3 regions of the Glutamicibacter sp. 0426 genome follow, and region 1 is predicted to be linked to each of the others. Evidence: riboswitches for the same ligand, from Rfam matches in the RefSeq annotation. Region 1 holds a riboswitch; each other region holds the start of a gene.

Region 1 (7,384 bases):
TCTCGCCGTGACCTACGGCTACCAGCGCTTCGACATGAATGTCATGCTGGCGACCATCGTGGTGCTGATCCTGACCGTGCAAATTGTCCAATTCCTCGGCGACCGCATCGCCCGCGCCCTGGCGCGTCCCTGAACACCATCGACGAACGAACGAACGAGCGAGACCATGACTACACCGCACACCGGGCACGACCACGGCTTCACGCTGCGCAAGAACCGCAATGCCCTTCCCTGGACCATCGCCGCCCTCGCGGCCGTGGCCGCCCTCATCCTCGGCGTGCTGCTGGGCCAGCAGCGCTCCGCCCCTGCCGCCGCCTCGGCCGCCGGAAGCCAGACGAAGTTCACGGTCCACTTCGAACCGGCCATGGCCGGGGAGGAGAAGATCCTGGATTTCGTGGCGCGCCAGATCGCGCCTGACTACGGCATCGAAATCGAGAAGGTCGGGCTGCAGGATCCGATCCAGGCCAACCAGGCGGTGGCCAGCGGCCAATTCGATGCCACCATTTTCGAGCACCAGTGGTACATGGAGCAGTCCGCCGAGGCTGCCGGAGTCGAGCTGGAACCCACGGTGGAGCTCTTCCAGTGGGGTTTCGGGCTCTACTCGAACCATTACGACTCGGTCGAGGACATCCCGCGCGGCGCCTCGCTGCTGCTGCCCAACGATGTGGCCAACCAGGGCCAGGCGCTGTGGCTGCTGCAACGCGAGGGCCTTCTCGGCCTGGACCCTGACATCGAACCGCGCACCGCGAAGATCTCCGATGTCATCGATAACCCCCGGGGCTTCGAATTGAAGGAAGCCGACCTGCTGGCGATGCCGCGCATGCTCGACGACGTCGGCGTGGCGATCGGCTACGTCTCCCAGTTCGATGCGGGCAAGGTCGACCGCGACCAGGGGATCTTGTTCCCCGAGCCGCCCAAGACCTTTGCCTCCCGCCTGATCATGGGCGCGGAGTATGCCAAGAGCGCCGATGCGCAGAAGCTGGTGGAAGCATTTTCCGATCCGCGGCTGCAGGAGTACCTGGCCACGACCGAGGATCCGCTGGTCCAGGGAGTGCTCACCCCGGTCTCCGGTTCCTGACGGCAACCCCCATTGCGCCGTACGGATCGGCGTGCGCGAAGCGGCCCGGCACCGACAGGAGCCGGGCCGCTTCGCGCTCCTGATGACGCATTGTCTCCGCCGAGGCCAGCAGCGTCAAGGATTTCCTGTCAAGGTGCTTAATCCTTGGACTTGTGACAGAGCATTACGCCCAATATGACGAACATCGGGCATTTCAGAATGCGTTGTGTGACTTCATGACCCCTGTCTTACGTAACGCTTGTCTGCTGAATTCACGGGTTGCAGACTTGAATTGTTCGGTCGGTACAGCCGGACACCCCATCCAGAGCGACCGAGAGACCTGGCTCGTTGAAGTCGCAGCAACCACCCGTGAACGGGAGCGGTGCTAAGGCCGGGACCGATGGAGATTGCTAATTTTCACGACAGTCTGCCGGGAGAAACTCGCCAAGAGTAGTCCCACGAATCATGGCAGAACGTACAGGGAATCTAGGCGTAATCCTCGGGTCACCAACCGAGAGGACATTTGAAATCATGCGTACAGCACATTTTGGACTGAAGACCACTGCGATTCTTGCCGTTCTGGGCTTATCGCTCACCGCGTGCGGCGGCAACGCCAATAAGACGGGCGCAGCGCAGGCGGTAGCCGATCCAGGGACGCCGGTTGAAGGTGGCACCTTCACCTTCGCTGAAGTCACCCCTATCAACAATTGGCAGACTCAGGCAGCACGCTTCTATGAGAAGGCGAATGTTCTGAACTCAGTGCTTGATCGCCTGACCTACTATGACGTGGAAGCCGGCAAACTGGTTGGCTGGATCGCCAGCGAGTTCGAAGCCAATGAGGACCAGACGGAGTTCACTTTCACCATTCGCGACGGTGTCACTTTCTCAGACGGCTCCAAGCTGGATGCTGAGGCTGTGAAGCTGAACCTGGACGCCCTTGGAAAGGGAATCAAGTCTGCCCAGATTGCGCCAAACGTTGATTTTGCCGCCTATAAGTCGGCAGAAGTCGTAGGGGGCAACAAGGTCAAGGTAACGCTCAAGCGACCAGATGCCAATTTCCTCAGGTCGACTTCCTCCGTAACTGCTGGTTTGGTGTCCCCGAAGACCCTTGAACTGGACAATGCCGCGCAGTCTTCGATCTCCAAGATAGTTGGTTCCGGCCCATTCGTCTTCGAATCGGAAAAGCCTGATGAAGAAGTCGTTTTCAGCAGCCGGGATGACTACGCCTGGGCGCCAGAAACTGCCCCGAACCAGGGCGATGCCTACCTGGATACCCTGGTTATCAAGTACCTTCCAGAGGTCGCTAGCCGTGCCGGCGCCGCCCAGTCCGGGCAGGTGGATCTCGTCCGAGGATTGCAGCCGGTAGACGAACAGGTGCTGGCCTCCAGCGGCGGCAAGGTTTATGCCGCCGAAGGGGTGGACCTGACCACCAACCACGCGGCCGTGCGCATTGGCTCGGGAAAGCTGGAAGACGTCAAAGTCCGCCAGGCACTGCAGGTTGCAATCGACCGCCAGGCCATCAAAGACACCGTTCTCTCGGATAGCTATGTCATTTCGGGATCGATCCTCAACCACAAGGCACCAGGGTTTGTAGACCTGTCAGCAGAATTGGCTTATAACCCGGAAAAGGCCAAGCAGTTATTGGACGAGGCCGGATGGAAGCCGGGCGCAGATGGCATTCGGGAGAAGGACGGGAAAAAGTTGGAAGTCACGGTTTCCACCTCCAATAACTCCGTAGTCATCAAGCCAGCGTTCGAACTGATTGAGCAGCAATGGCGCGAGATCGGCGTCCAGCTGATCAACCGCGCGGCGGACAATACTTTCCTGACCAACGCACTTGTCGACGACAAGGTGGAGTTCTTCGGAACTCGCCAGTTTGCGTACGGCGGACTGGGCCCGGTCTATGCACCTGCGAACAACAACCAGACCCTTCGCGCTGATCCTGAACTGAACAAGCTTTTCACCAAAGAGCAGTCGGCGACCACCGATGAGGAACACCTGAAACTGGTCGAAGAAGAACAGCGTGCCCTGGTGCTGGACAAGGCCCTGACGCTGGTTCTTTGGGACGAAGTCCAGGTCTATGGCGCCAATAGCTCGGCGAACGTCGAGTTCACTTCCGGTACCGCGCCCATCTTCCAAGGTGCTTGGAAGAGCGAAGGCTAGGAACCAAATCCATGGGCACTTACATCGTAAAACGACTGGGACAGGCGCTTCTGGTCATCTGGCTTGCCTACACAGCGGTTTTCATTGCCGTGCAATCCTTGCCGAATGACCCGGTCACGATCTTCCTGAGCACTGACTCGGCGGCGGATCCGGCCACCATTGCCCAGATGAAGGCATACTACGGATACGACCAGCCGCTCTTCGTGCAGTACTTCTCGCAGTTGCTCGGGCTGCTTCGCGGGGATCTTGGATATTCGTTATCCAATGGTTCGGAAGTGGCAACGCGCATCGGGGAAGTCGCTGGATCAACCTTGATTCTGGCTGGCAGTGCATTCGTTCTTTCAGTGGTATTCGCCCTGATTATCGCGTCGGCTGCGAGCCTGGCCAGAGGCGGGAAGTTGCGCAAGGCGCTGCTGAACCTGCCACCTTTGATGGTTTCGATACCTGTTTTCTGGTTGGGTCTGCTGCTCTTGCAGCTGTTGGCCGTGCAGCTCGGCGTGATGTCGCTGTTCCCGGATGGATCGTTCATGTCGTTGGCGGTGCCAATCTTCGTGCTGGCCGTGCACCTGAGCGCTCCGATTGCCCAGGTCCTGATCAAGAGCGTGCAGGAAGTGAATAGGCAACCGTTTATTGAAGTTTTGCGCGCCAAAGGCGCAAGCGAAGCATGGATCTTCTACAGGCACACCTTGAAGAACGCGGCCCCGGCCGCGCTATCCATTGCCGGTATCACCATTGGTGCCTTGCTCGCTGGTTCCGTCATCACCGAGACCGTGTTTTCCCGCGCGGGATTAGGCCAGCTGATCTTGCAGTCAGTGACGGCGCAGGACATTCCACTGGTCCAGGGATTGGTGCTGCTGACCGCAGTCGTTTTCACCGCAGTCAACTTGCTCGTTGATCTCATCCACCCGCAGCTCGATCCACGCATCGTCACGTCAACAAGCGGCGCAACCCGCTCGCTCGTTGCGTAAGGAAAGTAGGACTAATGAGTCTCATAACCGAACACGTTGGATCGGTGGACACTGCTGACCAGCCGCTAGCTTCAACCAAGACTGCAAGCAAAATAGGAAATCCAGCAGCACGCTGGTTTGCCGCTTGGTGGGTTCTCATTCCGCTGGCCGTATTTGTGGCGTGGGCTTTTCTTCCATCGCTCTTTACGGGCCACGACCCGATTACTGGTGTGCCGGCTGACAAGCTGCTAGCGCCATCCGCGGAACACCTGTTCGGAACCGACCATCTGGGGCGTGACATCTACAGCCGAGTTGTCTACGGAACGCGCCAGACCCTGCTGACCGCGGGCCTGGCGTGCTTGGTTGGAAGCGTTGTCGGCTCGATCCTCGGTCTGCTGGCGGGCACTGCTGGACGTTTCGCAGATACCGTGGCAATGCGATTTGTCGATATTGTCCTGGCAGTTCCGGCCTTCCTCATTGCGCTGATTCTGGTCACCGCGACTGAACCTGGACCGCTGTCCTTGGGCCTGGGTGTAGGCATCGCCTCTATCGCGGCATTCGCACGCCTCGTGCGCACAGAGGTGCTGAGGGTCCGCTCTCGAGATTTCGTGCAGGCAGCGTTAATGAGTGGCGGGAAGTACTTCACGGTGCTGCGTCGGCACATCATCCCGCATATCGTCGGTCCGGTGCTGTCCTTGCTAGCTGTGGATCTGGGTGCTGCAATTCTTGCGATCTCCGGTTTAGGGTTCCTCGGCTTCGGGTCGCCACCGCCAACCCCTGAATGGGGACTGCTGATTTCCGAAGGCCGCCAGTACCTTTCGGTGGCTTGGTGGCTGACGACATTGCCGGGATTGGTCATCGTGTCGGCGGTCATGCTGACAGCCGTACTGGGACGTGCCATCAACAAGGCATTCCGCTTCTAGCTCTACACTTCGATGAACGGACAAGACCATGAACGCAACCAGCAACGCTTCTTCTGCGGTGATCCGCATAGAGGACTTAACAGTCCAGTATGCCCAAGGCACCGTAGCTGCTGACAGCATCAACTTGGAAATTCCAGCGGGACAAATCGTTGCCATTGTCGGTGAATCCGGCTCGGGCAAATCAACGCTGACCAAGACCCTGATTGGCCTATTGCCACAGGGGACGGAGGTCCAGGGAAGCGTGCGTTTCGGCGGTACTGAAGTCACCAATCTTTCTTTGTCCGACTGGCGTGCCATTCGTGGTGCCGGAATCGGCTTAGTCCCGCAGGATCCGGGCGCCTCGCTGGATCCCGTGAAGACCATTGGCTCCCAGATCATCGAAGTATTCCGTTTGCATCCGTCACGCTCAGTTCCAAAGGCCCAGTGGCGCTCTAAGGCAATCGAACTGATGCAGAGCGTTGGCATCGACCGGGCGGAAAGCCGGCTGGATCAATTTCCGCACGAGCTTTCTGGCGGGCTGAAGCAACGTGTATTGATTGCCATCGCCTTCGCGTTGAATCCTCAACTGCTCATTGCGGATGAACCCACCAGCGCCTTGGACGTCACCGTCCAGCGCACAGTTTTGGAAGTTTTCGTTTCGCTGGCTCGGAAGAAGGGAACCACTGTACTCTTCGTAACTCACGATCTGGCTGTTGCGACTGACATCGCAGACCGGGTACTGGTCATGAATTCGGGGAGGCTCCTCGAAGATCGCAGCGTTCCGGCGCTGGTTGCACAGAGCACTGAACCGTACACCAAGGCACTGCTCGACCAGGCCTATGCGCATCAGGACCGGCAGCAACCTTCAACCTCAGACGACATCGCGATCACAGTGGAGGGACTCGGCAAGGTCTTCGGCAAAGGCCGCAACGAGCACCAGGTTCTTTCCGACGTCAGTTTCGAAGTGCAGCGAGGCACCACGTTCTCGCTGGTAGGCGAGTCCGGTTCCGGAAAATCCACAACAGCAAAAATCATCATGGGAATGCATCCAGCCACCGAAGGATCGGTGCTGGTCAACGGCAGAGAAGTTGCCAACATCAGCGGCAAGCAGCGCTATGACCTGTGGAGGGACGCGCAACTGGTCTATCAGAACCCCGACTCTGCCCTGGACCCGCGACAGTCGATCGGCTCGATCATCGCTGAACCAATGGTCAACTACCGTCTGGGTGATTCCGCTTGGCGTGCCCAGCGAGTAGCGCAGTTGATGGATCAGGTGAACCTGCCAGAACAGCTGGTCGGAAGACGCCCAGGAGAGCTTTCCGGGGGACAACGCCAACGCGTCGCCATTGCCCGGGCTCTGGCAAGCGGTGCCAAAATTCTCGTCCTCGATGAAGCATTGAGCGCACTTGATGTACTCACCCAGGAACAAATACTTGAGTTGCTCGACCAGTTGCAGCGCGAAGAACAACTGACCTACCTGTTCATTTCCCATGATCTGCATGTGGTGGAACGGATCAGCCACCGCGTTGGCGTGATGTGCCATGGGCAAATTGTCGAGTCGGGAACCGTCGATGAAATCTATTCCAATCCCCAGCATGAGTACACCAGAAGCCTGCTTGCGGCGAATCCCGGCAAGGTACTTCGCGAATTGGCCGATACGCGTACCGCCTAGCCATTTCACACCAATTCCAAAATCTACAAGGAGCATCCATGAGCACTGAAGCCTTGGCAACATTCCGTCCTTCCGCTCAGCAGCACACCGAAGCCGCTTACCAAGAACTTTTGGCACACTTCAGCCAGGTATTTGCCCGTATCGCGCAGGGCGCTACCGAACGTGAGCAGCAGCGCATCTTGCCTTTCGAGCAGGTGCAGTGGCTCAAGGACGCAGGATTCACCACCTTGCGTGTGCCAGCCAGCCACGGCGGTTCGCCGATTAGCCATGAGCACCTGTTCCGCCTGCTTATCGAGCTGGCGGCAGCCGACTCCAACGTAGCCCACTTGCTGCGCAGCCACTTCTCGTTCGTGGAAACCATTGCCCTGCAGCCGCAGGAGTTCCAGGACCGCTGGTTCCCGCGGGTGCTCGCGGGGGAGATCTTCGGCAATGCCGCCACCGAGCGCGGCGGCAACGCCCTGGGCAGCACCAACACCAAACTCGTCAAGACGGACGCCGGGTGGGTGCTGCGCGGCGAGAAGTACTACACCACCGGATCGATCTTCGCGGACTGGGTTGTCGTCATGGCCACCACCGAAGGCGTTGAGGGGCGGCAGTACGCGGTAGTCGAACGCCACGCCAAAGGCGTCGAAATCCTGGACGA
Region 2 (7,384 bases), on a different contig from region 1:
CAGTGTCCAGTCCCTGTGGTGGTGCCTGTTCCGCTCCATTTACGGCAGAAATGCTTATCGAATAGTTCTTGCCCGAGTTGTAACGCCGCGTTGAAGTTACTGTTCGCCGCGCTCAGACTTTCTTCTACTGTGGTCCATTTCTCGCTCAAATGGCGCGATGTGTCATCGAGAAAGGTTTTCAGGTTACCGCGGTATGGCAGTGGCGATGTACTAAATGCGATGTGTCGCAGTAGTAGCTCTGCATCAATCATGCGGCGATCCGGATGCTCAATCCCGAGAAGGTTCTGTAATTCCTTAGAGTTTCCAGAAGTTGCATCAATCCATTGCATAAAGGGGCCGGGAATGAGCGCCTGTCGCAATTCTTGCGGCGACAGAGCGACGCTACCGGTGTTGAGCCTTAAGAACAGTGACAGTAACAGCGATTCTGAATTCCAATTGCTCAGCACGACGGTGCGAATAGTAGCGTTCTCGAGTGCGCTGAAAGAATCAGGCCGGCTAATTTCTAGATCTTTGACAGTTTTCCGGTTCAGTTCTGTCAGCACTTCCAGACCCGTCAAAGTGAGAGGATCAAAGTTCGAGTCCCGCTCTTCATTTGGATCCGCGAAATACTGTCGGAGAGCTAGCAAACGCTGTTTGCCGTCGAGAACAAAGTACTGACCACGTTGACCGGGTTTCTCAGCGAGTACGATCTGAGGGATTGGGAAACCTAGGACTATCGATTCGATTAGTTTGCTCTTACGATTAGCAAGCCAGGCGTTACGACGCTGAAAGGTTGGGTCTAAATCAATTCGTCCTTTACGCATCTGGTTAACGAGCGTGTCTACGGTCCAGTCAGCACCACTCACAGAGGCTGAGAAACCGTTGGACGGTGGGAGCGCGTCATCTTCAGATTCACCTTGATTTGGGATGAGTCCGATTAGTTGTTCTTCTATGCCCTGCTGAACTGGATCGATAGTCACTCCGCAATCATGACAGGAATACAGCCTCTTTGCACTTCGTGTGAACGCATTGTTGCCCAAGCGATATCGCCCGGAGAGCGAAAATTCGGGTCCTTCAGATTCCAGATTTGGATTAACAAGGGAACTCAGTTGAACGCCGTAGCAAGGTTCTCCATTGTGCAGTCCCACATGTCGACGGGTCCGCCGTCATCGAATACACCAAACTTTCCAGCGCGTTCAGCGGGGCCCGCGGCTTGGCCTGTGCAGAGATAGCCGTGCCATGCCTTGTTCAAGACGATGAATTTCCACCAGCCGGTCTGACTATAGCCGATTCAATTGCCGGGTCAAACCAATCGCTTTGCTAAATCTGGAAATCCCTTGCCTCATAGAGGTTCCGTACTTTAGCTGCGGCACGCTGCGGAACACCGGTCATCTTGACCCGCAATGCAACCGCCAGCACATCGAGAACGATGACCATCAGCAAGGAACCGTGCGCTGCCAACCACATCAATTCGGAATTCGGAAGCATCTGGCTTGGATCCATGCTGGACTCCGATTCCATACGGCTAATGGCGACACCGTCGGCAATCAGCCAAAGGACAAAGAAGGCCACCACGGTGACGTTCAAACCGACCATGGCTACCGCACCCGCGATACTAAGTGTTTTCATTGGATTTTGCGACATGTTCGGCTCCCGGGAGGCAGTTGGCATTCTGGTTCCCCGTTCACGGTGACCGGAGACCATCACTTTTGGAACCCAGTGTTCCTTGCCTGACGTGTGCCACAGGCGCGAATCGCCTGAAATGTGCAAACGGTTTGCCGTCGAATTGTGCACGTGGGCCTTCCCATTCAGAAGGCCCGCGTGCAGCAACGACAGGTCAGGCGGTAGCCAGGCTGCGGTGCTGGGTGCTGTCGGCCTCGGAAGCCTTCGCGGCCGCGGCCAGCCCGCGTTCCAGATCGGCAATCAGGTCCTCGGGCTCCTCGATGCCCACCGAGAGGCGGACCAAGTTCGCTGGAATCTCCAGCGGTGTGCCGATCAGCGAAGCGTGGGTCATTTCGCGCGGATAGCAGACCAGGGATTCAACCCCACCCAGGGACACCGAAAGCTGGAAGTATTCCATGGACTCGGCGAAGGCGCGGGCTGCCGCTTCATCGGAGAGCTGCAGTGAGAGGATCCCGCCGAAACCGCGCTGCTGGCGCTTGGCGAGCTCGTGGCCCGGATGGCTTTCCAGCCCGGGATAGTAGACGCGGGTCACCTCGGGACGGTCATCGAGCCAGCGGGCCAGGGTGGTTGCGGTGGCGCAGTGGCGTTCCATGCGCAGGCCCAGGGTCTTCAGCCCGCGGGCGGCCAGGTAGGAATCCTGCGGACCGGAGACCGCTCCCCCGGCGAACTGCTGGTAGCCGACGGCTTCGGCCAGCGATTGGCCGCGGTGCAGGTGGTCGGCCACGATGACCGCGCCGCCGAGGACGTCGGAGTGCCCCCCAATGTACTTGGTGGTCGAGTGCACCACCGCGTGCGCTCCGAAGTCCAGTGGCCGCTGCAGGTACGGGGTGGCGAAAGTGTTGTCCACCACCAGCAGGGCGCCGTGCTCGGCGGCGATTGCGGCCCAGCCGGCCAGATCGGCGATGCCCAGCAACGGGTTGGACGGGGTTTCCACCCAAAGCAGCGCGGTGTTCGGGCGCAGCGCGGCGCGCACCGCCTCCAGGTTGGTGATGTCCACCGCCGAGGAGCTGATCCCCCATTTGCCGTGCAGCTTCGAGATCAGCCGGTTGGTGCCGCCGTAGCCGTCGGCGCCCAGCACGATGTGGTCGCCCGGCTCAAGCACTGCGCGCAATAGCGCATCTTCGGCGGCGATGCCCGAGGCGAAGGAGAAGCCGGCGGCGCCGCCTTCCAGCGCGGCGAGCTGGGATTCGAAGCCGTTGCGGGTCGGGTTGGAGCCGCGCGAGTACTCGTGCCCGGCGCGCAGCACGTTGATGCCGTCCTGGATGAAGGTGCTGGTCTGGTAGATCGGCGGGATCACCGCACCGGTGTGCGGGTCCTTGTGCTGGCCGGCGTGCACGGCCTGGGTGTTGAAGCCGCTCATGCGAAGCTCACTTCCTTGGTGTCGGCGGTGGTCGCGGCCAGCGCGAGATCCAGCGACTGGGTGATATCTGCGAGCAGGTCGGCCGGGTCTTCCAGGCCCACCGACAGGCGCAGGGTGGAGGTGTTCAGCCCGGCGGCTGCCAGCTGCGCTTCGGAGAGCCGGCAGTGCGTCATGGTGGCCGGGTGGGCGACCATGGTGCGGGTATCGCCCACATTCGCGGCCAGGCTGATCAGCTTGAGCCCGTCGATCACCGGGGAAACCAGGGATGGGTGGGCCAGCTCGATGGCCAGCACGCAGCCGGTGCCCTTCGGCGCTAGCGTCCGGGCCAGCTCGTGGCTGGGGTGCTCGGGCAGCGCGGGGTGGTGGATGGCGGCAATGCCCGGATACTCGGCAAGCGCGTCGATCAGCCTGGTGACGCTGCGCTGCACGTGGGCCGCGCGCACCGGCAGGGTCTCGATGCCTGCGAGGATGCCCTGGGCGCTGGCCGGGGCGAGGGCCGGGCCCAGGTCGTGCAGGAACTTGGAGCGCACCAGCATCGCGTAGGCCGCCGGCCCGTGGCGCTCGAGCAGCGACGTGCCATTCAGCCGCACCCGCGGCGCGGCGATCTGCGGCCAGCGGGAGGAATCGGAGAAGTCGAAGGTTCCCGAATCCACCACTACCCCGCCAAGCACCGAGCCGTGCCCGGCCAGCCCCTTGGTGGCCGAGTGCACCACGATGTCCGCGCCGAGTTCCAGCGGGCGCACATTCAGCGGGGTGGCCAGGGTGTTGTCCACCACCACCGGGATGTTGCGCTCGTGCGCGATCGCCGCAATGGCCGGGATATCGGCCACGGTGCACAGCGGGTTGGACACGGACTCGAAGAAGAACGCCCGGGTGTCCTCCTCGATGGCCGCGGCCCAGGCGGCCGGATCGGCCTGGTCGACAAAGCTGACGCGGATCCCGAAGTCGGCGAAGGTGTCGGTGAACAGGTCCACGGTGCCGCCGTACAGCGAGGAGGAAGCCACAATGTGCCTGGGTCCCTGGGTCAGCGCCAGCAAGGACAACGCCACCGCGGACTGGCCGGTGGCGGTGGCTACCGCCTGGGCCCCGCCTTCCAGCGCGGCCACGCGCTGCTCGAGGATGGACACGGTGGGGTTGCCGGTGCGCGAGTAGGTGAAGCCTGCCTGTCGCAGCGCGAACTTCTCCACCGCTTCGGCGTGCGATGCGAATTGGTAGGCCGCGGAATTGTGCAGCGGCGGCAGCATCGGGCGGAACTCTCCGCTCGGGCGGTACCCTGCGTGCACCGCGTCGGTTTCCTGGCTCATTGCTCCTCCTCGTTGTCTGCGAGGGAGTGCACCGGACACCGAAGCCACGGGTCCGGAACTGCTCCATCGGTTCTGGCGGTAGCACCTTTCGGTTTCCCGATGGTTGCTGCGGCGTCGTCGAGCCAGATCTCTCGGCCGCTCTTGATGGGTTGTTCTTCCATGGTTGGGCATCGGCCGCGAACCGGGCAAGCGGCCCGAATCGCTGAGCTTCACAGAACGCCGCCGCGCTTCATATGTCGCCGAATTGTCATGATGACGTAAGGGCGCAAACCCTTATGTGACGCACCAAGGAAGCAAGAATCCTTGAAATCCCAGGGTTTTCACCCGCACGCATGACAGAGCACCAAATTTCAATGACCGGAGATGACGCTCAGCCCAGGACTTCGACTCCGAATCCGGCCACCACCGCGCGCACCTCGTCCAGGTAGCGCCGGGCCTGCTCGGTGAGCGGGATGGCGGCGTGGTCAATCCAGCCGACATCGATGCGCTCCTCGACAGCCAGCGGGATGGAGACAATGGAGGGATCCAGCTCGTCGCTGATGATGCCGGTGGAGATGGTGTACCCGCCCAGACCGATCATCAGGTTGAAGATCGTGGCGCGGTCCGAGACCTGGATTTCACGCTGGCTGGAGCGGGTGGAGAGGATCTCCTCGGCGAAGTAGAAGGAGTTGTTCGCGCCCTGGTCGAAGGTCAGCCGCGGCAAATCTTCGAGATCTTCGAGAGACACCAGGGTTCGGGAGGCCAGCGGGTTGCTGCGGGCAACGAAGATGTGCGGCTGGGAGCGGAAGAGCGGGTGGAATACCAGCCGGGATTCGCGCAGCAGCTTCTCGATGACCTTGCGGTTGAAGTCGTTGAGGTAGAGGATCCCGATCTCGCTGCGCAGCGTGCGCACATCCTCGATGATCTGCTCGGTGCGGGTCTCGCGCAGCGAGAACTCGTACTCGTCGGCGCCGCTGGCCTGGACCATCCGCACGAAGGCATCCACCGCGAAGGAGTAGTGCTGGGTGGAGACACCCAGCAGCCGGCGAGCCGAGGGACGGCCGAGATAGCGGTGCTCTAGCAGCTCGACCTGCTCAAGGACCTGCCGGGCGTAGCCGAGGAATTCGGCGCCGTCGCTGGTGAGCGTGATGCCCCGGGCGGAGCGGATGAGCAGCGTGCGCCCCACCCGCGCTTCGAGCTCCTTCATCGCCGCGGACATGCTCGGCTGGGCGACGTACAAAAGGTCGGCGGCAGCCGAGATGGATCCCTCGGCCGCGACCGTGGTGAAGTAGCGCAATTGCTGCAGTGTCAGACCGCTCGTTCCCTGAACCATAGTTTGAGTCTATAGGAATCCATAGTTAGACAGAGTTACCTGATATCAAAAATGCCATGCATGATTGACGCATCGACGTTCTTCCGGCCGCTTCCGGCCGCTGACCAACAGATTGGCCGCCATGCCAGACGCATTGACCTTCAGCATTTCAAGCACAGAATTCAACGAAAACTACACTCCTTCGCCGGACTCGCGACTCACCACGAACTTCGCCAATCTGGCCCGCGGTGAGCACTGCCAGCAGAATTTGCGCAACGCTCTGACGATGATCAACCGGCGCTTCAATTCGCTGGCCCACTGGGACAATCCCGACGGCGAGCGCTACTCGGTGGAGCTGGAAATCATCTCCGCCAATGTGCACTTCGACTCGGAGCAGGGCGCGCAGGACTTCCCACTGCTGGAGATGCTGGACACCAGCATCCTGGACCGCAAAACCGGTGTGCGCAGCCCCGGCATCATCGGCAATAATTTTTCTTCTTATGTGCGTGACTACGACTTCAGCGTCGTGCTGCCCGAATCCATCGACGCCGACGGCAAGCCGGTGCCTCCAGCGGATTTCGGCGACCTGCACGGTAGGCTTTTCGAGCATTTCCTGAATTCCGCGGCCTACCGCGAGTGCTTTGAGCAGCTGCCGGTCATCTGCATCAGCGTCTCCACTTCCAAGATCTACCGCCGCAACGGCAACCGCCACCCGGTGCTGGGCTGGGAGTACCGCCAGGACGAGGACTCGCTGACCGACACCTACTTCGCGAAGATGGGGCTGCGAGTGCGCTACTTCATGCCCGAGGGGTCCGTCGCACCACTGGCCTTCTACTTCCGCGGCGATCTGCTGGCCGACTACACCGATCTGCAGCTGATCAGCCTGATCAGCACCATGGAAACCTTCCAGAAGATCTACCGTCCGGAGATCTACAACGCGAATTCGGCGGCACCTGCGATCTACCGGCCAAGCCTCGGCGCGCAGGACTTCTCGCCAACGCGTATCTATTATGACCGCGAGGAACGCACCCAGTTGGGCAAGATCCAGGGCAAGTTCACCAAGGAGCACTTCATCGCTCCGCACCGCGAACTGCTCGACTCCTGGGCCGCCAACTGTGCAGTCCCTGCCGCCTAATCACCTACCTTCAGAATCCAAAGGACCAGTTATGACCAATTCCCTGCTTCCCACCTCTATCGTCGGCTCCCTGCCTAAACCTTCATGGCTTTCCGAGACCGAGACCCTGTGGTCTCCATGGAAGCTGGAAGGAGCAGCGCTGGCCGAGGGCAAGCAGGACGCGATGCGGGCCGCGGTGCTGGAGCAGACCCGTCGCGGCATCGACATCATTTCCGATGGAGAGCAGACCCGGCAGCACTTCGTGACCACCTTCATCGAGCACCTGTCAGGCGTTGATTTCGAGAATAAACAGACTGTGTTGATCCGCGATCGCTATGAGGCCAGCGTGCCCAGCGTTGTCGGCGCGGTAGAGCGTAAGGCCCCGGTATTCGTAGAGGATGCGAAGTTCCTGCGCACACTGACTGACCGGCAGATCAAGTGGACCCTGCCTGGCCCGATGACCATGGTGGATACCCTGCATGACAGCTACTACGGCAGCCGGGAGAAGCTAGCCTGGGAGTTCGCTGCCATCCTGAACCAGGAAGCCAAAGAACTGGAAGCCGCCGGAGTGGATGTCATCCAATTCGACGAGCCGGCGTTCAACGTGTTCTTCGACGAGGTAGCTGAATGGGGCGTAGCCGCTCTGGAGCGCG
Region 3 (7,384 bases), on a different contig from region 1:
TAGCAAGAAAGACTGAAGCGGTTCCGCCGATTACTGGCGGAACCGCTTCAGTCTTTAAAGGCTTGCCAAATTTCGCCCAGATTCTAGTCTCCGAAGACCAAGGTCCGAAGCACCCCATCCAGCTGCGTCGCATCGGTCAAGAATCCATCATGGCCAATCGGCGAATCGATGTAGTGCACCGGCTTCGGCTTGGCCAGCGACGAGGCCAGCTTCACCGACTGCTCGGGGAAGTACAAGCGGTCGGTGGTAACCGCGGCAACCACCACGTTGACCTTCTCCAGGCGCGCCAGGGCGGCCTCCAGGGATTTATGGCCACGAGCAACATCGTGGCTCATCAGCGCCTCGGTCAGCACCAGATAGCTGTTCGCGTCGAATCGATTCACCAGCTTGCTGGCCTGATGGTCGAGGTAGCTTTCCACCTGGTATCGCCCGCGCGGCCCGTCCAGCTGGCCCGTCGGCTTCTCGCCATCCTGCGGATTGCGCGAGAAACGGGTTTCCAGCTCGGCCTCGGAACGGTAGGTGATGTGGGCCAGGCGGCGAGCCAGGCCGAGACCGGCGTCAGGACGGGCATCGTTGCCGTAGTAATCGCCATTGCAGAAGTGCGGATCCAAGCGGATGGATTGGGTTTGCACCTGCGCAAAGGCAATTTGCTCGGCAGTCGCCTGGGCGCTAGAGGCCATCACGACCAGGTTCTTGACCTGCCCGGGGAACTCGACAGCGTATTCCAGCGCGCGGGCACCGCCCATCGAACCGCCGATGACCGCATGCCAGGATTCGATTCCCAGCTGCTTGGCCAGCCGCGCCTCGAGGCGCACCGAGTCCTTGATGGTGACGAAAGGGAATCTGGAGCCGTAAGGCAGGCCCTGCTCGTCCAAGGACGAGGGGCCGGTGGATCCATTGCAACCACCCACCATGTTGATGGACACGACAAAGTACTCATTGGTGTCAACCGTGGCGCCGGGGCCAACGAAGCCTTCCCACCAGCCGGCGCTGTGCGAATCGCCTTGCGCGACGTGGGCGTCACCGGTGAGTGCATGCATCACCAGCACCGCGTTGGAGCCATCAGCTGCTAGCTTCCCCCACGTCTCGTAGGCCAGCACCACGTCGGGAAGGTATCCACCGAATTCAAAGTGGTACTCCCCCACGGAACTACGGCGCAAAATGCCGTCTTGTCCGCCAGCGAGCTCTTCGGCGCGCAGAGTATCTTCAGTAGTCACAATGGATGGCATGCCTAGAGGGTTTCCTGCAATTCCTTGTTTTCAAGGGCCGCAACAGCTTCGAAGCCCAGCTCAAGATCGGCCAGGATGTCCTTGATGTTTTCCAGCCCGACGCTCAGCCGCACCAGTCCCGGGCTCACACCGGCGGCAATCTGCTCCGCTTCGGAGAGCTGGGCGTGGGTGGTGGAGGCCGGATGGATGACCAGCGAGCGCACGTCGCCGATGTTCGCGACGTTGGAGTGCAAGACCAGTGCGTCCACGAAAGCCTGTCCGGCTTCCGCGCCGCCCTCCAGCTCGAAGGCGATGATCGAGCCAGCGCCGTGATCGCTGTACTTCTGCGCGCGCTCATGCCACGGAGAGGACTGCAGGCCGGCGTAGGCGACCTTCTGCACTTCCTCGCGGGCTTCGAGCCAGTTGGCAACTTCCACTGCGTTCTGGCCGTGGCGCTCAATGCGCAGCGACAGGGTTTCCAGGCCTTGGGCGATCAAGAACGCATTGAACGGCGCCACTGATGAACCCAGATCGCGCAGCAGCTGCACGCGTGCCTTGAGGATGTAGGCCAGATTCGCGCCGAGGATGCCGTTGATGCCCAGGTCGCGGGCGAAGACCAGGCCGTTGTAGGACTCGTCCGGGGTGTTGAATCCCGGGAAGCGTTCGGCGTCCTTGGCGAAGTCGAAGTTGCCCGAGTCCACGATGACCCCGGCGATGGCATTGCCGTGGCCGCCAAGGAACTTGGTGGCCGAATGGATCACGATATCGGCGCCCCACTCGATGGGGCGGATCAGGTATGGCGTGGCCAGGGTGTTGTCCACCAGCAGCGGCACGCCGGCTTCGTGGGCGATCTCCGAGATGCCCTCGATATCCAGCACGTCCTGCCGAGGATTGGAGATGCTTTCGCCGAAGAAGGCCTTGGTGTTCGGGCGCACCGCGGCACGCCATTCGTCCAGGTTGTCCGGGTCGGAGACGAAGCTGACTTCGATGCCCAAGCGCTTGAGTGTGTGCTTGAGCAGGTTCTGGGTTCCGCCGTACAGGCTCGGGCTGGCTACCAGATGGTCGCCGGCTTCGGCCAGGTTCAGGATGGCGAAGGTGGTGGCGGCCTGTCCCGAGGACAGCAACAGCGCGCCAACGCCGCCTTCCAGATCAGCGATGCGGGTTTCCACGGCGTCGGTGGTCGGGTTGCCGATACGGGTGTAGATCGGTTCCAGTTCCTGCAACGCGAAACGGGCAGCGGCACTCTCGGCGCTCGGGAAGACAAAGGAAGTAGTTTGGAAAATCGGGAGAGCTCGCGCTCCGGTCGTCGGATCCGGGGTCTGGCCGGAATGGATCTGACGGGTTTCAAATGACCAGTTGTTGCTCATGGTTTCCTCCAAATAGCGTTTCATGACTATGGGGGTACGCCGCTGAAAAGACACCGACAGGAAGCACCGTATCGAAACGACTTCCAGGGGGTAACCCGCGCTTGTCCTTGATGCCTTGTGCATTCAAGGGCCAGGTCTTCACCCGGGGCACCCCACCGCGGTTGGAGGGTTGCCGCCCAGTAAGCCGGGGCTTGTTACTGGAACTCATGACCTGCTATCAGTTTGCCCGAAAACCGAAGATCTTTGCAACGCAGTGGACCAGGATTGGACTCAATCGGTCATATTTCGCGAATTCCGCAGATTTTCCGCAGAGTATTCGATAACATCAGCCCACTTAGGGGAGCCTAAGTAGAGACTCGCATCACATGTTGCCATGATGGGCACATGATGAGGCTAGATCACGTAAGTTATGCTTGCGGCCCGGACGGGCTGCTGCCAACCGCTGAAAGAATCTCCGAGTCCCTGGGACTGGAATTCGTCAAGGGCGGCGTGCATCCACGATTCGGAACACGCAATGTCATCTTCCCGCTCAAGCATGGCCAGTACCTGGAAGTGGTTGAAGTCCTGAACCACCCGGCCAGCGACAAGGCTCCCTTCGGCCAGGCCGTGCGCGCCCGCTCGGAGCTCGGCGGCGGATGGATGGGATGGTGCGTCTCGGTGGAGGATCTATCCAGTGCCGAAGACCGCTTGGGCCGCAAGTCCGTGCCGGGGAACCGCAAGTTCCCGGATGGCCGCGAACTTACCTGGCAGCAAATCGGCATCAAGGGCCTGATCGCTGATCCGCAGGTCCCGTACCTGATTTCCTGGGATGAAGGCTCCGAGCCGTTGCATCCGTCCAAGGCGCTGGAGCCTGTCGGCGAGATCAGCCAGATCTCCATCGCCGGCTCACGCGATCGGGTGCTGGATTGGCTGGGCCAGCCGCAGAACGTCAATTTGGGCGCCGTCACCATGCAATATGAAGCGCCGAATGGCACTCCGGGCATCATGTCGGTAACCTTTGAAACCGAGTCCGGCACCGTGGTGCTGTAGGAAACTCGGAAACGAACGCAGGTAGGCGGGGACAATGGCGTCCCCACCTACCTTTTTCGTTAATGGCGTTTCCGTCGCTGGCGCAGGCCTTCGGGCACTACTGGCCGATTCCGATGGCAGGCCCAATCAGCCCGTAGCCGACGAAGCCGATAGCATCGAGCAGGAAGTGGGCGATGACCAGCGGCATCACCCGGCCGTACTTCTGGTACACCCAGCCGAAGACGATGCCCATGAGCATATTACCGATCATCGGCCCCACGCCCTGGTAGAGGTGGTAGCTGCCGCGGAGCACTGCAGAACCGATAATGGTGCTCCACAGTCCCAGCTTCAGCTTCTTGGCATAGGTGAACAGGAAGCCGAGCATCAGCACTTCTTCGAGCACTGCATGGCGTACAGCCGACAGCAGCAGCACGGGGACGCTCCACCAATAATCACCGAGATTGGCTGCTGACAGTGCTGTGGTGACGCCCAGTGCCCGTCCGGCAGCATAGACGCCCAGCGTCCCCACGCCCATGGCCAGGAACAGCCCCGCCCCGAGCATCGTGTCCTTGCCCGGACGTCGCATGTCGAAGCCGATGTCACGGATGGTTCGGCCGGTCGTGCGCTTCATCAGATAGAGTGCCAGCACCACGGGCACCAGCGCGAAGACAATGTCCAGAAGCTGGTAGGTGAAATCAAAGAACTCGCGTGTGCTCAGCGGGTTGTTCAGCGATGTCGTCTGATCACGCAACGGTGCCCTGGTGACTTTATCCGCAAAGCTCAGCAGCGAGTAGACCGCGCTCTGCCCCAAGGACAGGGCGAGAACCAAAATGATCTCGAACCTGAGGGTTCTGCGGGTTGCCGTCGGCTCAATTTGTTCAGCGTTCACGTTCTCGATCATAGGCCGATCTGGCTGTGCGCGTACTGAGTAGCCACGTGGCAAACCTACGATAGCCTGAAGGTGAGACCACCAGCGAGCTGAACGAGAAGGGTACGAATGAGTCGTCCTGCCACGAGTGGAGAACTGCAAATCGCCCGCCAGCTCTGCCCCGATCTTTCGTGGGAAGATGCGGCCGTGAATGAAGGCGGACAATTCCACAAGGTGGTCATTGGCAATCCGCAGGCGGTGATTCGCATGGCGCGCACGCCAGCGGCGACCGAACAGATGCCGCGAACCGTCGAGCTGCTGTCTTTGCTGGAAAGCCAGCTCAACTATCAGATCGCGGTGGCGGTCTCCGAGATCCTGCATGTCGACGGGCTCAGCTCAGTTGCCATGTCCTTCATCCCCGGAAGCGCGCATGAGCCTCATTACGGGGATCCAAAGGTGCTGGGCCAGCTGGTGAAGGAATTGGCCGAGGTGCCGCTGGAACAGATCAGCGCTCATCTGGCCAAACCGTTTTCATTCCGTGGCGAATGGACCCAAGCCCGGCAGCAGCAATGCTTCGATGCGCTGCCCGAGGAACTTCGAGCTCCTGCAACCGCACTTTGGGATCAGCTCGATATTCTGGCGCAGGTTCCAGCGGGACTGGTGCATGGTGATTTGGCTGGCCACAACATGCACTGGATTGACGAGAAGCTGATTGGCATCTTGGATTGGGACCTCGCAGCAGCGTGGGACCCTGCCTTGAACACCGCGTACCTGAGCCTGTGGCATGGTTTGGAAATGGTGGATTTGATTGCTCCCAACTCTGAGGAAGCGCACCGGGCCAAAATCTGGTTGGGTCTCATGAGCCTTGAACGGTTATCGGATACGCTCTCGCGCTCGGACAACCCGAAGATGGGCAAGCTCATGCGCAAGATTGGTCCGCGCATCCTCACTGCAGCGCAATCAATCAATGGATAGGAAGCAATTTGGCCTGACCCGCCGATGAGCAAGCCATCTGGAGCGTAAAGAAAGCCCGCCTGAATGTTGTCAGGCGGGCTCTCATTCACCGTATCGGGTGCAATGCTTGCTTAGCTCAGGGCTGCGATAGCTGCATCGTAGTCAGGCTCGGTGGTGATCTCCGGGACGATCTGGTTGTAAACAACCTTCCCGTCCTCATCCAGCACAACAACCGAACGGGCCAGCAGGCCAGCCAGTGGTCCATCGACCTGGGTGACTCCGTAGTCCGAACCGAAGTCGGAACGGAAGACCGAACCAGCGGTAACATTCTCGATGCCTTCGGCACCGCAGAAGCGGCCCAGTGCGAATGGCAGGTCAGCAGAAACACACACGACGGTGGTGTTCTCCAGGCCGGCAGCCAGTTCGTTGAAGCGACGCACGCTGGCAGCGCAAACGCCGGTATCAACCGACGGGAAAATGTTCAGGACAACGCGACGGCCAGCCAGCGATTCGCTGGTGACATCTGCAAGGCCGGTGTCGGTGAGAGTGAAAGCTGGAGCCTGCGAGCCAACGGCTGGCAGATCACCAATAGTCTGTACAGGGGTTCCCTTAAAAGCAGTATTAGCCATAGGTCTTGTCTATCATGAATGCCTAATTCGGAGCTATATTTTCAGCCTACTAGCGCAAACAAGTCGTTCAGATCCTGTATCCATGCAAAACTGTGGATATGGGCCCCAACTACGATTCATACGCGGCGAAAATGCGTGCTCAAACAATGGACGGGATTGATCTGGACGTAGTTGCCCGTTTCGCGGACATGCTCTCTCCTCGTAATTCACGAATTCTCGATATCGGTTGCGGGATTGGCAATACCGTCAATGCGTTGCGTCGCTGCGGACATGATGCCTATGGCGTAGATCCAACGCCCCAAGTTCTGGATGTAGCAAAAGACCTATTCGATGGAAGCTGGTTCAGACAGTTATCAGCCGACCAGCTGAGCTTGGGTGCACTCAACGAGCATTCGCTGCCGGAACAGTACGACGCCATATTGATGACCGGAAATGTGCCTGCCTTCATTTCACGTGGCGAACTGCGAAGCGTATTCGATTTTGCCGATCGGGTGATCCGTTCAAATGGAGTACTCATCGTTGGGACCACCAGCAACGCCCATGGCGGCCCCACGGACCAGACCGATATTCTCAAAGGAACCTCGCTGAAGCTCGTACACCGATTTGCGGACTGGCATTTAGGCCCCTACGGTTCAGACTCTCTGTGGTCCGTGAGCGTGTATGCGCGGACTGCGCAACGGTCCGGGTTCGGGATGCCTGACGGAATATTCGTCTTGCCTTCCTAATGTCGTAATTCCCTTCGAAACTCTAGCCGCTACCGGATTGGGCACAAGCTCTGCAACTCCGGAAATCGTTTCCTGAAATCGAACGGTACTTCGTAGCCAACTACTTTAAAAATCGAGATGATCGCTCTATCCCACCGGTGGCCGGATCATGTCTCCTTTGGAAGAACAGCTTCCGAGGAATCACGTAAGTCGATCAACGAGTTCGCCCGCACGATACACACTATGCGTCAGGTTCATTCCGGGGCGGTACGCCAGATGCGCCGCAACCGGAGCGTCAAGCACATGCAGATCTGCGCGCTTGCCGACCTCGATGGATCCCACCTGATCGGCAACCCCGAGTGCAAGCGCCCCTCCGTAGGTTGCCGCCTCGATGGCTTCAGCCAGGGACAGGTTCATCTGGAGCACCGCCGTAGCAACGCAGAAGTTCATGTTGCTCGTGTAGCTAGTCCCCGGATTGCAGTTGCTCGCCAGCGCGATTCGCACGCCTGCATCAAGCAGTTCGCGGCCCGGTGCAAGCGGCTGCCGGGTGGACAGGTCGCAGGCGGGCAAGCAGGTAGCTACCGTGCCCGGCTTGCCCGAACGCGCCGAGGCATCCCAACCGGCCCAGCTGTCGGCGAGCGCCTTG

The links. Region 1 has a riboswitch for S-adenosylmethionine ahead of BKX98_RS11485 (ABC transporter substrate-binding protein). Riboswitches for the same ligand answer to the same signal wherever they lie in the genome.
Region 2: linked by a shared signal. The riboswitch ahead of BKX98_RS06205 (O-acetylhomoserine aminocarboxypropyltransferase/cysteine synthase family protein) and the one ahead of BKX98_RS11485 (ABC transporter substrate-binding protein) in region 1 are both predicted to bind S-adenosylmethionine.
Region 3: linked by a shared signal. The riboswitch ahead of BKX98_RS07220 (bifunctional o-acetylhomoserine/o-acetylserine sulfhydrylase) and the one ahead of BKX98_RS11485 (ABC transporter substrate-binding protein) in region 1 are both predicted to bind S-adenosylmethionine.

The regions. Positions count from the first base shown of each region.
Region 1 covers NZ_MPBI01000004.1:88,733-96,116, forward strand. The annotation lists gene BKX98_RS11475 (methionine ABC transporter permease) at 1-133, shown strand, start outside; gene BKX98_RS11480 (MetQ/NlpA family ABC transporter substrate-binding protein) at 167-1,078, shown strand; SAM riboswitch class I at 1,373-1,464, shown strand; gene BKX98_RS11485 (ABC transporter substrate-binding protein) at 1,589-3,220, shown strand; gene BKX98_RS11490 (ABC transporter permease) at 3,232-4,188, shown strand; gene BKX98_RS11495 (ABC transporter permease) at 4,203-5,090, shown strand; gene BKX98_RS11500 (ABC transporter ATP-binding protein) at 5,119-6,741, shown strand; gene BKX98_RS11505 (acyl-CoA dehydrogenase family protein) at 6,780-7,384, shown strand, end outside.
Region 2 covers NZ_MPBI01000002.1:148,102-155,485, reverse strand. The annotation lists gene BKX98_RS06220 (DUF262 domain-containing protein) at 1-959, opposite strand, end outside; gene BKX98_RS06215 (hypothetical protein) at 1,300-1,623, opposite strand; gene BKX98_RS06210 (cystathionine gamma-synthase) at 1,817-3,022, opposite strand; gene BKX98_RS06205 (O-acetylhomoserine aminocarboxypropyltransferase/cysteine synthase family protein) at 3,019-4,326, opposite strand; SAM riboswitch class I at 4,387-4,477, opposite strand; gene BKX98_RS06200 (LysR family transcriptional regulator) at 4,697-5,638, opposite strand; gene BKX98_RS06195 (putative oxygenase MesX) at 5,760-6,752, shown strand; gene BKX98_RS06190 (methionine synthase) at 6,784-7,384, shown strand, end outside.
Region 3 covers NZ_MPBI01000002.1:372,206-379,589, reverse strand. The annotation lists gene BKX98_RS07230 (SGNH/GDSL hydrolase family protein) at 1-3, shown strand, start outside; gene BKX98_RS07225 (homoserine O-acetyltransferase) at 84-1,229, opposite strand; gene BKX98_RS07220 (bifunctional o-acetylhomoserine/o-acetylserine sulfhydrylase) at 1,232-2,575, opposite strand; SAM riboswitch class IV at 2,668-2,787, opposite strand; gene BKX98_RS07215 (VOC family protein) at 2,960-3,604, shown strand; gene BKX98_RS07210 (CPBP family intramembrane glutamic endopeptidase) at 3,702-4,484, opposite strand; gene BKX98_RS07205 (phosphotransferase family protein) at 4,581-5,426, shown strand; gene tpx (thiol peroxidase) at 5,537-6,034, opposite strand; gene BKX98_RS07195 (bifunctional 2-polyprenyl-6-hydroxyphenol methylase/3-demethylubiquinol 3-O-methyltransferase UbiG) at 6,133-6,759, shown strand; gene hutI (imidazolonepropionase) at 6,940-7,384, opposite strand, start outside.